2 linked regions of the Cohnella abietis genome follow. The protein of the gene in region 1 binds, or shares a complex with, the protein of each later gene. Links are inferred from orthologs where the notes say so. Each region holds a gene or a part of one and is shown on either strand. Other genes may lie near its edges.

What was found.
Region 2: the proteins of KCTCHS21_RS02630 (region 1) and KCTCHS21_RS28600 are in contact, whole or in part, in an NMR structure (PDB 1J6T), measured with the Escherichia coli proteins. The link is inferred for Cohnella abietis from one-to-one orthologs.

Annotation. Positions count from the first base shown.
Region 1 is NZ_AP019400.1:611,445-618,405, reverse strand. Bases 3,359-6,295 are described here. They hold KCTCHS21_RS02630 (HPr family phosphocarrier protein), read right to left. Parts: upstream 4,994-6,295; coding sequence 4,724-4,993; downstream 3,359-4,723. Other genes in these bases: KCTCHS21_RS02620 (gluconeogenesis factor YvcK family protein), read right to left, coding at 6,038-6,295; whiA (DNA-binding protein WhiA), read right to left, coding at 5,097-6,032; KCTCHS21_RS02635 (SIMPL domain-containing protein), read right to left, coding at 3,844-4,605; sda (sporulation histidine kinase inhibitor Sda), read left to right, coding at 3,427-3,687. In the rest of the region: gap (type I glyceraldehyde-3-phosphate dehydrogenase), read right to left, coding at 1-561; KCTCHS21_RS02655 (sugar-binding transcriptional regulator), read right to left, coding at 683-1,705; ATP-dependent Clp endopeptidase proteolytic subunit ClpP, read left to right, coding at 2,203-2,787; more of KCTCHS21_RS02620, read right to left, coding at 6,296-6,961.
Region 2 is NZ_AP019400.1:6,516,169-6,523,025, forward strand. The notes cover bases 2,680-5,512. They hold KCTCHS21_RS28600 (PTS mannitol transporter subunit IIBC), read right to left. Parts: upstream 4,895-5,512; coding sequence 3,464-4,894; downstream 2,680-3,463. Other genes in these bases: KCTCHS21_RS28595 (BglG family transcription antiterminator), read right to left, coding at 2,680-3,392; KCTCHS21_RS28605 (DNA alkylation repair protein), read right to left, coding at 5,402-5,512. In the rest of the region: KCTCHS21_RS28585 (mannitol-1-phosphate 5-dehydrogenase), read right to left, coding at 1-877; KCTCHS21_RS28590 (PTS mannitol transporter subunit IIA), read right to left, coding at 874-1,308; more of KCTCHS21_RS28595, read right to left, coding at 1,305-2,679; more of KCTCHS21_RS28605, read right to left, coding at 5,513-6,109; KCTCHS21_RS28610 (Ger(x)C family spore germination protein), read right to left, coding at 6,238-6,857. UniProt on the Escherichia coli protein: The phosphoenolpyruvate-dependent sugar phosphotransferase system (sugar PTS), a major carbohydrate active transport system, catalyzes the phosphorylation of incoming sugar substrates concomitantly with their translocation across the cell membrane.

The sequences.
Region 1 (6,961 bases):
GCTTTGATCGTTCGTGTAAGAATGGATTGTGTTCATCATGCCTTTAACGATTCCGAATTGGTCATTCAATACTTTAGCGAATGGTGCCAAGCAGTTCGTTGTACAAGAAGCGTTAGAGATAATTGTATGAGCAGATGGATCGTATTTGTCGTTGTTAACGCCCATAACGATAGTGATGTCTTCGTTCGTAGCAGGAGCGGAGATAATAACTTTCTTCGCGCCGCCTTTCAAGTGAAGCTCTGCTTTTTCTTTAGCAGTAAAGATACCTGTAGATTCAACAACGATTTCAGCACCTACAGAAGACCAAGGCAGGTTACCAGGATCACGCTCAGCGAATACTTTAACTGTTCTGCCGTTTACGATAAGTGCGCCTTCGCCCACTTCAACCGTTCCGTCCAATTTGCCGTGAGTTGTATCATATTTGAGAAGGTGAGCAAGCGTGTTAACGTCAGTCAGGTCGTTGATCGCAACGATCTCTACATTCGGGTTGCCTAGAGATGCGCGGAATACGTTACGTCCAATACGTCCAAATCCGTTAATACCAACTTTTACTACTGCCATGATTGGTTTCCTCCTTGGAATAACTATCTTTTTTTTGATCTATATATCAGGCGCCGTAAGCGCCGAGATCACTATTAAATAGGATTACCCTATTACAGCTGTTAAAACTTAATGTAACCAATTATACATGTCGTAAAGCTTCTATAGCTCCAGCTTCATCCGTAACAAGTATATCGTCATGCCCAAACCTCATAACTGATGCGATCGCTTCGCCCTTGCTTTTCCCGCCTGCGATGCCGATGACAATACCCGCAGCTTCAATGTCCTCCAGACGCAAGCCAGCTGTTGCCATTCGATGTACGACTTTGCCGTTACGATCAAAATAGTAACCAAAGGCTTCCGCAAGTGCTCCATCTTTTACAAGCTCATCCATAGTCTCATTATTGAGCTTACGGCGTCTTGCCATAGTTGCAGCATCACCAATGCCATGTACGACAATCCTTGCACCGCGTATCATGTCGACCACTTCACTTACATTAGGGTCCTGCATGATCGTCTTATATGCTTCCTCACTTAGATGATCGGGTACGTGGAGCATACGATATCGTGCTCCTGTACGCTTAGCTAACTCCGAGGCAATTGTATTTGCCTGATAGTCAACACTTTCACCCAAGCCGCCCCTAGCAGGTACGAACCAGTTTTCCTTCAGCTGTGATGGCATTGCGAATTGCGCTGCCATGCGAGCCATCGTAGAACCACCCATTACCGCAACGACATCCCCTGGCGAAAGACTATCCCGTAGCACTCGGCTTCCAGCCATTCCGAGCTCCATTTTAATATGGTCGGAAGTGTCTGAGTCGCCTGCTACAATAATAACCTTATTTAATCCGAACGCTGCACGTACCTTTTCTTCTAAATCCGATAGCCCGAACAATTCCTTAACGATCGGCTCCATATCTTCTACAAGCTGGCGTCCGCTATCGCTAAGTGTCATACCCGCCGTTGCTGTATCTAACAGCCCTTGTGCACGTAGAACCTCAAGCTCTGTTCGTAGCACCCGCTCCGTCATATCGACGCTAGAAGCAAGCGTGCGACGACCAATTGTACCCGTCATGTATACCCGGTGCAGAATTTGGTACCTTTTTTCCATCACCTGCAGAAGATCAGGGAGTAGCTTCTTCTGAATCTCAACGATTTCCCGCATTCTCTCCGTGTATCCTCCTGAGACCGAATGGCTTTAAGCGGTAGCAAGCTCACTACTTAGTTGGACGTAAATCGTCCCGCCACCCCTTTTTAAGTCCCACCTTCATTTTAACGAATTTTCCTCATAGTTGCAAGACCTCCCGTACACGAAATTATCAAATATAAGAGCCCGTTTTCTCTTGCTTTTTAACACCGTATCACATATAATAACTCTTGCTGTACTAAACGAGCGCCCGTGGTCCAACGGATATGACGCAGCCCTCCGAAGGCTGAGATTGAGGTTCGATTCCTCACGGGCGCGCCAAATTTTATTTCTCCAACCAATAGCATACAGCACAACCGACCGTTCCATACGGTCGGTTTTTTTGATTCTCGGCCCCTTATATGCGGTTTATCACTACCTATAAGTTTCCTTCAAAAGCCTCTTTGACTTTCTTTGACTTTTACCTGCAGATTCGCTATGATTATAAAACCAAAACATGAGGAGGGACGTCAAACATGAGTTTTGTGCCTATGGTTGTCGAGCAAACCAACAGAGGAGAACGGGCGTACGACATCTATTCCCGCTTACTCAAAGATCGAATCGTATTTTTAGGTACTCAGGTGAATGACGTGGTTGCCAACTCTATCATCGCCCAGCTGCTGTTCCTAGCAGCCGAAGATCCAGAAAAAGACATCCACCTCTACATTAACAGCCCCGGCGGCTCCATCACTTCCGGTATGGCCATTTACGATACCATGCAGTTCATCAAACCAGATGTTTCTACAATCTGTGTCGGTATGGCCGCATCAATGGGAGCATTCCTGCTTGCAGCAGGCGCCAAAGGCAAGCGCTTCGCACTTCCTAATAGTGAAGTGATGATTCACCAGCCACTTGGTGGTGCAGAAGGTCAAGCCAGTGACATTGAAATTCGGGCTCGACGGATTCTGAAGCTAAGAGATAAATTGAATGGCATTCTGTCAGAACGTACAGGTCAGCCTTTGGAACGTATTGAGAAGGATACAGACCGCGACAATTTCATGGAAGCAGAAGTTGCCCAGCAGTATGGCCTCATCGACAAAGTAATCGACAAGGTCGTTTAAACTCACATCTTATTAGAGTAAACCTTAAAGAAGCCACTCGTAAGTTCACTTATGGGCGGCTTCTTTTCGTATTATTATGGTTCTTTCGGAAAAATCCCCAGAATCCTCGATCCTTAGTAGCCCTCAGTGCGTTATTTCTAGAAAAGTCCCAGAATCCTCGATCCTTAGTAGCCCTCAGTGCGTTATTCCAAGATAAGTCCCAGAATCCTCAACTTTTAGTAGCCCTCAGTGCGTTATTTCTAGAAAAGTCCCAGAATCCTCGATCCTTAGTAGCCCTCAGTGCGTTATTCCTAGAAAAGTCCCAGAATCCTCGATCCTTAGTAGCCCTCAGTGCGTTATTCCTAGAAAAGTCCCAGAATCCTCGACTCTTAGTAGCCCTCAGTGCGTTATTTCTAGGATGGCCCCCCCCTTTTGCGGTATAAGATATAAATTTCACCAAAAATTTTTGCCTCAAGAAAACTTAGCCACAAGACAACCCTGATTTAACACAACTTAATGCATGTGTCAACATAAATTCAAAACTTTGAATACCCTCTCTGCTAGGCGGACAATCCATGGTAAACTGTTTTATGAGGTTATACCAATTACCTCCAATTCTAGTTATCTCTTAGGAACTCTGGAAGAGAGGGAGGGATCTTTATGCCTGAACGGTCCTATCCGTACCTTGTGACCAATACAAATGAAGACAACGCGCCTTATCGAAACATCAATGAAGGCCACATCGACATGGTGGCTGCACGCAGATTAAGTGATAAAGCGTCATTGCTACGCCCATTGAAAGACGAACACCTTCTTGAGGTTTATAGGGAAGCCAAGAAAATGAACTTATCCGATGAATTCATTGAATTATTGGAAGAGGCACTCTCCATTCGCCAAATAAGTCATTACAAGGAAGCATAATCAAACTACTGCGCCCCTTAATCGTCACCGCCCTCCTCATAGGTTGGCGGTTTTTATTTTTCCATCCCTCACTTGCAGCTGATCTTTAATGAACACAAAGAAGAGGCGAAGGAACAAGTCCCCGCCTCTTCTCCAATCATATCGCACATAAATCAACTACTTCATTTCGTATTGCACGGTTACATTCGCGCGGATCTCAATCTGTCCCGTTTGCACGGATGTGGATGAGCCACCAAGCATATCACTCATCTGCGCCTTAGCTGCTTCCATCCCATACACAATCGGGATGTTAGAAACATCTCCCTGTACAACATTAAGTACCCCTTTTAATTTGCGGTTGGAAGAGGCTGCAAGTACATTTGCTTTTTTCGAAGCATTAGCCATTGCTTTCTTAAGCGCCTCTAGCTCATATTGGTCATTCTTCTCCGTGCCGAATTGTACACCATCCAATCGATTAGCGCCCGATGCCGTTAGAGCATCGAGTAGCTTACCGATTTCTGTAATCTTACGGTACGTCACTTGAACGGAGTGAACTGCAACATAACCCTTCAGCACACGCCCTTCCTTCTCTGTGTAATCATAGTCCGGCTGAACGCCAAAGCCTGTTGTTTTGACATCCTTCTTATCGATTGAGAACTTCTCGTATAACGTCTTCTCTACTGCAGCGAACTTATCCGCATTCGCTTGCTGGGCTTCCAAAGCCTTCGATCCCTGAGATTCAACTGCCAAGCTCAAATAAGCGACATCTGGCTCTACCTTAATTGTCCCCGTTGCTCCTACAGTGATCGTATAGGCCGCCGATGTTACCGCAGGTACAGACTGTGCTGAAACGATATCGCCACCCCCTCTAACCAATCCAACAGATCCAATTACTACAGCAGCAGCAACTACTAGCACCTTCAAATGATGTCGTCCCATTACTCTCATTTCTCCTTTTTTTCCCGTTTACCATCTAACGCATTAGACCATCCAAATGTTTCAACGGATGCTATTAAATGCAAAAAGCCCCCTTGCGGGAGCTTTGCATAATTGGTACTTATTGGTTCTCCAGCTCTTCTTTGCTTACAAGCTGCACTAAAGCGGTTACAGCTTGCTCTGCGTCGGAACCTTCCGCGCTGATCGCTACTTCCGTACCGGAGCTGATCGCTAGGCTCATAATACCCATGATGCTTTTCGCGTTTACTTTTTTCTCATCCTTCTCCACGAAGACGTCTGAGGAGAATTTATTGGCTTCCTGCACGAATAGTGCCGCCGGTCTGGCGTGAAGACCCGTTTTAAGCCGAACTACCACCGGCTGTCTCGTCATGGACCGGATACCCCCTGTCTTTATTTCGTCCCGCTAATCGGGACCCCCGTGCTATAGTTTCTTTACTATTATAACATTGATATGAACAAATACGCCATACGGATTATGCTCCGCCATTCCGGATTTTTTCTGCCCACTCATCAAGCTTCCTAAGTCGGTGGTTTACGCCCGATTTACTAACCTGTCCTTTAAGCAAATCTCCGACTTCCTTTAAGTTAATATCCGGATGCTGGAGCCTTACCTCAGCTACCTCGCGTAGCTTATCAGGCAAATTATTTAAGCCCACTTCCTTGGACAGAAGCTTGATGTTGTCTATTTGTCTAACTGCCGCACCAATCGTTTTGTTAAGATTAGCCGTCTCGCAATTGACAATCCGATTAACTGAATTACGCATATCCCGCATGATACGAACATCCTCGAATTTGAACAAGGCTTGGTGCGCCCCGATAAGACTTAGAAATTCGATGATCTTTTCGCCTTCTTTAATGTAAAGAATAAAGCCTTTCTTACGTTCGATAAATCTTGCGTTCAGATGAAACTTATTAGCAAGATCTACTAACGCCTGGCAATGCTCCTCATACATCGAAGAAATTTCCAAGTGATACGAGGAGCCTTCTGGATTGTTTACCGAACCGCCTGCTAAGAACGCCCCGCGTAAATAAGCTTTTTTACAGCATGATTTCCGGACTAAATCCTTATCTATGCTTGGATGGAAGAGAAATCCTTCTGAAACGATGGATAGATCGTTCAGAATAGCTTCCGCACCTGCAGGTACACGCACGACATACACATTGTTTTTCTTAAGCCTCATTTTCTTACGAACTAACAATTCCGTCACTACGTTAAAATGTCGCTTCAGAAGGGTGTACATCCGGCGTGAAATTGCGGCATTCTCGGTGGCGATATCCAGGACGACCCGTTTATTGGTCAACGAGATCGTGCCATTCATCCTGATCAAAGCGGATAGCTCTGCCTTTTCACAGCAGCTATCGTTTTCAATCAGTGTTAATTCCTTTTTCGTTAGCGCCGCAAATGACATGCCTTTCACCCCTTTCGCAACATCCAATCCTCAACCAGATGGTAAATATGATTACTTAATTTTGCAGCATCATGCCGTAAATAGGTTCGGAACAGCACAAGTGTATCTGCAATAACCTTGTATCCACGGCTCGTTACTTCTTCCAAATCCAAATGCACAGCAGTTGAACCCTTCTCTGCATAAAGCTCTTGTACTTGCGGAGGAATCTCTCCATCATTCACGATAACGTAATCGAATAGATGGTGGCCAATATGCGCATGAACAGCAGCTAGATGGTCGCTAACGGAATAATTGTCCGTTTCTCCCGGCTGCGTCATTACATTACACACGAATAGCTTAACCGCATTCGATTGAATGATTGCTTCCGCTAGCTTAGGTACGATCAAGTTGGGGAGTATACTCGTGTATAAGCTACCAGGCCCAATAAGAATCGCATCTGCTTCTTGAAGAGCCTGAACGGCTTCAGGAAGCGCCTCTACGTCAGCTGGCTCAAGAAATACTTTACGAATAGCCAAGCCTGATTTCGGAATCCGAGATTCCCCGACGACAATTGATCCGTCTTCCATCTCGGCCTTTAGTACAATCGCTTGATTCGCCGCCGGCAGTACGCGCCCCCGAACAGCAAATATTCGACTAAGCTCGGTTATTCCCGTTACGAAATCCCCGGTTATGTCTGTCATCGCAGCAAGTATAAGATTGCCAAGACTATGTCCAGCTAACCCCGTCCCGTTCGAGAACCTATACTTGAGAACCTCCGCTAATAAAGGCTCCGTATCCGATAGAGCAGACAACACGTTCCTGATGTCCCCAGGAGGAGGGATTTGTAGCTCTTCCCGCAAAATACCAGAGCTTCCTCCATCATCTGCAACCGTTACAATAGCCGTAATATCTAGCGGCTTCTGCTTTAATCCGCGCAGCATGACAGATAG
Region 2 (6,857 bases), 5.9 Mb from region 1 along the record:
GTCCAACCCGAACAACCTCGTCCGTTAAATAAGGGTTACGAAACCGCTCCAAAATTTTATCAATGTAACGATCGTGCTCGACACTGTCGAATCCGTACTGACTAATTAAAGCCGCTCCCGTTTCCTTCAAGGCTCCTCGTACCTCGTTCAGGATCGTTTGATCCTGCATCACTTCCTGAATGGTACTAAAGCCTTGTAAATATCCGTGATAGGCGGCGCAGCAATGACCTGTATTTACGGTAAACAGTTTTCTTTCAATATAGGGCTGAAGGTCCTGCGTGTAATGAACGCCGGGAATTTCATGAGAGTCCTCGAACATTGCTGATCGATCGACGACCCATTCATAGAAAGGCTCGACAACAACCTTTAGTCTATCCTCGTTCTGCTGAAGCGGAACGATCCGATCAACCGCCGCATCGGGAAAAGCGATAACTCGATCGGCTTGCTCTATTAGCTCCTCAGGCAAATGCTCATAGACAAGCGATTTAAGCTGCGTGCTTCCGCCAATCGTATTTTCGCAAGCGATAATCGTTAGGGGCGGGGAGGAGCGCTCCAACCTTCTTCTAATTCCTTCCGCTATGTTCCCGGCAATATATTTCAGGACATTGACACCTACGGCCGTCGTGACGATATCGGCTTCTGCTACGGCTTGAGCGACAGCTTCCTTGTCATTTCCGTTAATGGCCGATACTTGATCAACAATCGTACAATCCGCTTTTTCATTCGCAAGCTGGACGGTATATTGTCCTCGCTGCTGCAGCAGTTGCACGAGTTGATCATCGACATCGACAAACTCCACGCGATAGCCTGCCTGTGACAGCAGCAAACCTATAAACCCTCTCCCGATATTCCCACCGCCGAAATGGACCGCCTTCATGCCCCCATACCTGCTTCGAATATTTGAATAAGCTCTTCCTCCGATGTAGCCTGAATAATCCGCTGCATATCGTCTTCATCGGACACTAGCACCGCTATGCTAGATAGCATTTCGAGATGCTCTTCTCCCACTGCTGCCAGCCCGATGATCAAGCGAGCCGGCTCATCGCCGAAATCGACTTCATCCGCAAGCACGATTACAGACATCCCCGTCGAGCGAATTAGCTCTTTGGAATCGTTCGTTCCGTGCGGCATCGCAAGTCCTCCCCCAAGATAGGTAGAAGATACGTTCTCCCGCTCAATCATTTTTTCCACGTATTGTTCTGGAACGTGTCCTGCTTGAACGAGCAATTGCCCGGCTAGTCGGATAGCTTCATATTTGTCTTTCACCTTTACGTTTAGTTTCACTTTATCCTTCGTCAGTATGCTCATGATGGTTCTCTCCATTCTAATTTTGTTTTCATGTATGCTTCCATATTTCGTGAAATGAATGCGCGGATCGTTTCCGTATTTCCGTCTTCAAGCTGTTTAACCATTTCCGGTAGCAGCAGCATCGCGCTAATTTCGCTCAATACTTCCAACGCCGGCTTATTTAGATCAACTGGGGCAAGCATAAGGAAAATCTGTCTCACTTCACATATAGAATCTTGACCCAGATAAATCGGATTTTTAAGGTTAAACAAAGAAATAACTGGTTTGCTTACCCATTCGCTTCGGGTATGGAGCAGTGCCAGCTTAGTATCTGGGATGATCACGCTCCCCTGAGCTTCACGATCGACAAGCTGCTTGGCAAGCTTCGTGTTGATTTGCGAATCCATTTCTAACGACATCATATCAAGTAGACTCACCAATAAGCTTTGCAAATCTGGAAATTCATGATCCTCGGCTAGACGATAAACTTGAAACTGCTCCAAAATAACGATCATCTCGGAAGTATATCTTTTCATCAATTGCAGACGTTCCCAAGCTCCTTGCTCCTTAACTTTCACAGCACTAGAAGATGAACTCAGCGATAAAGCCAGCTCTCGGACATGCAATCTCAGCTTTTCCGCCTCTTCCCGTGTCAGCAGCGGACTTAGCTTAATGTAACGTTCCGATTCTATCGGGAGATCTACTGTAGAGACAATAAGATCATAACGATCCTGCGGCATTCGCGAGGCTTCATACCAGGAGTAATGGCCTAATAGCTGAACTTGCGGAATTTCCTTAGTAATGCGTACCGCAAGCAGCTTTGATGAACCGATTCCACTCGTACACACGAGCAGTACCCGAACATTGCCCGGAGTCAGCTTCCACCTTTCGACAGCGGCCCCGAAATGCATAACCAGATAACCGATTTCTTCGTCAGGTATGGCAATGTCGATCCATATCTCTTCCGCATTTCTACGCACGGCATCGAAGAGGACCTCATAGTCTTTCTTAATCTGAGCTAGCAACGGATTCCGAATGGATTCCCCTTCTCGAAGACGCCTAATGGCGGGACCTAAATGACTTATCAATCCGGCCAGCAGCGATCTATCCTTGCTATAAGGCGTTTCTGTCTCCATTTCCATCAGCCGAATAAACCCCGCCGTTTGCTCGGCCAATTCCAGTCCCTTTTCGTCAAAAATAACGGCGGAGTTATTCCGGGCCTTGTGCTCTGCCTCATCAAATAGCAACTGCAAATACGCTATCTCATCATCGGGCAACTCCCCCATCCCTAATGATTGTGTAACTTGGCTTAAGCTTTCAAAACTTGTCGCCGCAAGTTGTCCGGATGAGTTCCCGTTAACGGAAGGTTGAATGAGATGACCTCGCTTTATCCGACTAATCGCTACGGAAAGCCGGATGAGCAATCGCGTATAATCCGATTCCTTAAGTCTCTTAAGCCACTCTTTACTGTGCTGAAATAAAGCCTGCTCGATAGCCATAAACATATCTTGGCCGACCAGATGCAGTAATTTCCGCGTTGTGGGCCACAAATCCGTCTGTCCCGACGGAGCTCCGAAGAAATCCGAATGATCCAAATAATCTTCCGCCAGCTTGACGACAAAGCTACGTTTTGCAATTTCTGAACCGGTAATTTCTACGCCATATCCACGCTTTCGGACGAGCTGCAGACCGCCATTCATCAATTGAGGCTCAAGCTCCTCTAAATCACGGCTGATTGTGGGAATTGCAGCCTGTGCTTCACGAGCTAGCGAGAACAGCTTAATCGGCTCCTCTTCATCTAGAAGCAAACAAAGCATGAGCAGCTTACGTTCATGGGGCGAATAGGTCTCGGTTTCGGATTGACGAAGCTCGGATTGAAATCGATTCAAGCTCTGCTCATCGCCTTCAACAATAATTCCAAAGCCGGATTTCTTAACTAAAGATAGGCCGTGGGAGTTGAGATCAGGCTCAAGCTCCTGCAGCTCCCGATGAACGGTTCTAGCGCTGATCTGGACAGCTTGTGCAAGCTGGCCTGCAGTCACTTCCCCCTGCCGGTTCAGTAGCACTTCCAATATCTGTCTTTGTCTATTGGACACTTTCATCATCCGGCAGCCCCCTCTTTAAGAAAATGAACGTAACGCCGACGTCATATACGCCTGCGTTACGCTTCTATTTATTATTTACTTAATCTGCTTACTAACTCCTCGTACGCAGGGCTCTTGAGAAAATTTTCAATCGAAATATGCTCGGAGCTCGGAGCCTTCAATCTTGCACGGTCTGTCAAAGATTGATGAGTGATCACGATATCTGCATCTCCTGGAATGTCACTAATAGCCGTATTGGTGACGGTCACCTGCACCCCTGCATCTTTCATTTTTTTGCGAAGAATCGAAGCGCCCATCGCGCTTGAGCCCATTCCGGCATCGCAAGCAAAAACAATTTTGTCTACCTCGGAATTGGCTTTTACCACTCCTGTCGAAGCTGGAGCACTAACCCCTTTGGACTGGGCTTTCATTTCGTTTACTTTTGCTGTTGCAGCTTCTAGATCATCCTCTGTCGTTTTCTTCGTTGTTTTTAACAGAAGCGAAGCAACTAAGAACGAAGCGATAGTCGCTGTAAGAACTCCGCTTAGTACGGGCAGCAGTCCGCCTTTCGGCGTCATAGCAATGTAAGCGAAAATACTTCCCGGTGAAGGAGTGGCGACAAGCCCTGCTCCGAAAATCGTAAAGGTGAACGTTCCAACTACACCGCCCGAAATCGCTGCAAGAATTAATCGCGGATTCATTAAGATATACGGGAAATAAATTTCATGAATCCCGCCGAAGAAATGAATAATGGCTGCCCCTGGCGCCGATTGCTTAACCGAGCCCCTACCGAAAAGCCAATATGCGAGCAGAATACCTAGTCCGGGTCCGGGATTGGACTCGAGCATGAATATTATCGATTTCCCGACCTTCGTCGCTTGGTCAAGCGCGATCGGGCTGAGCACCCCGTGATTGATCGCATTGTTCAAGAACAATACTTTAGCTGGCTCGATGATAATGTTCGCCAGAGGCAACAATCCAGCATCGATCAGCGCTTGCACTCCATTTGCTAAGCCTTTACTGATCGCTTCCACGACCGGTCCGATTCCTTTGAACGCAACAAGCGCTAGAAGACCGCCAATGATTCCAGACGAGAAGTTGTTAACCAACATTTCGAAGCCTGATGGTATTTTCCCATCAATTGATTTGTCAAACTTCTTCAAAACCCAAGCCCCGAACGGGCCGATAATCATTGCGCCAAGAAACATTGGAATGTCTGAGCCAACGATTACTCCCATTGTGGCCACGGCACCAATAACCCCGCCGCGCGCTCCGTGTATCATATTCCCACCGGTGTATCCGATCAGAAGCGGCAATAAATATGTGATCATAGGTCCGACGAGCGAAGCCAAGCTCTCGTTCGGTAACCAGCCTGTCGGTATAAACATAGCTGTTATTAAACCCCATGCAATAAATGCCCCGATATTCGGCATGACCATCCCGCTCAGAAATCTGCCGAACTTCTGAATGGCGACTTTTAAGCCTTGTTCGGAAGCTTTTTGTTGGCTGACATTCTGACTCATTGATTTATAACCTCCCTAACTTTTGGCCTATCTTATTTTGCTCTTTAACTCTGTAATTATCATAATACGAAAGCGCTTTCAAGTTCAATCAAAGGAAAAACAGCTTTCGTCATGAAAGCTGTTGACAGAATGTTATGATGGCTTGCGAATGTAGTCTCGACTATTTCGTGCAAATGGCCTACGAGAGGCTCGTTTTGGGCAAGATGCTCGATTATTTCGTGTAACTGGTCCGACGACAGGCTCGTTTTGGGCAAGATGCTCGATTATTTCGAGCTACTGGTCCGACAGGGGGCTCCTTTGGGCAGAGATGCTCGATTATTTCGTCTAACTGGCCCGACGACAGGCTTGTTTTGAGCAGAGATGCTCGATTATTTCGTACTACGGGCCGTCAGGGGGCTCCATTGGGCAGAGATGCTCGATTATTTCGTGCTACTGGTCCGACAGGGGGCTCCATTGGGCAGAGATGCTCGATTATTTCGTGCATCTGGTCCGGCGCGGCGCGCTCCCTCAACAAATACAGGTTTTTTTCTTGTTGCCGAGACGCCCCATCTGTTTGACTTTGTTGATATAGTCAGTGGCTAACGGCACCTTGCACGCTGTCTGGCCAACATTCACATGAACCTTACCGACTACGCTGGCAATTCTGATCGCTTCATCGTGTAGCGGAGCTACGTAGCTGCCTACCACAATAAGGAAAGTATTCATATTATACCGAACACGATTACGTTCCTCGTGAATCCCCTCTTCTACCCGTTGGAGCAACGATTCGATCTCTCCCATGTTCAACTGGTCATCTGGGGTGATAGATATATAATTGGCATAGGTACTCCAGCCACATGTCGCTATCTGTTCGTTAGGTGATTCTATCCACTCCAGAGCCAGTTCAACTGCATACGGACTCTCCGCTGCAATCCCGGCCACTGTATATTCCGCAATCATGTACCAATAAGCCTTCCCTACCCAATCTTGCAGCATCTCTTTCGTTGCCGTCTTTGGGTTAACGGTCAAGCCTGCTAAATACATAGCATCGCTATTCCCTGTTGTATAGAGCGCGCGCGCCACATTCTGATCCTTCTTCACGTCTTTAACTAGCTTCTTCATGTCTCCTACCTTTACTCCAAAAAAAGGCTCCTGTGCTCCATGACGTAGGAAGGTTTTTTTCGTCTGCTCCGTTCCCATTTGCTCTAGCTTGTCCATAATCCCCTCTAACGTCACTGTTGTCATCCGTACCCCTCCACTCGTTTCATATCCATTTGTCCAATCAGATTTTCCCTATCCATCTGCTCCGATCTGACTGTTCCAATCCATAGATATTCTCTCAGGGGCAAGCATTATCCTCCCTATTACTGTGTAATCCCAGTATTTGCAATTTCAACTAAAACTCTCGTATCGAACTGAACCTCCGGATACTCTTTTTTCCAATCTATTTGCTTCCAAAGCTTGGGATGATATGCCATAAGTCTCCTGGCTATACCAAAGCCATCGTGTCCTGCCCTCTGCATTTTCTGAACAATCGCTTTCGCTTCATCCGTCAGCTGTTCCGACAAGAGCTTCTCCAGTTTATGCATGACGCTCATATGGTACAAATGATTGCTCGGATCCTCCACAACACTGACTCTTAGCTTCAATTGAAGCTTTACTTTAATTTCCTGATTGTCCGAGACGGTCACCTTGAACTTACGCTTTAATTTTCGGACATCAATAGTTACATAATCATAGCTATCTGTTCTATTTTTATCTACCGATTTCTTAGTTATTGTAGCCGTCTTGTTTTTCATGTTGGACAACAACATATAGAGCTTCGATTCATCCAAGTTTAACGTTTCCGTCATCTTAATTCCATCAAACAAAGCTATCCCACTAACCGTCGGCACACCTTCACGAATAATTAAATAAGGGAGCGAGAAGTCGAATCCACGATCTAACGGGTGAAGTGTCTGAATATCAACGTGAGGAACGGCCG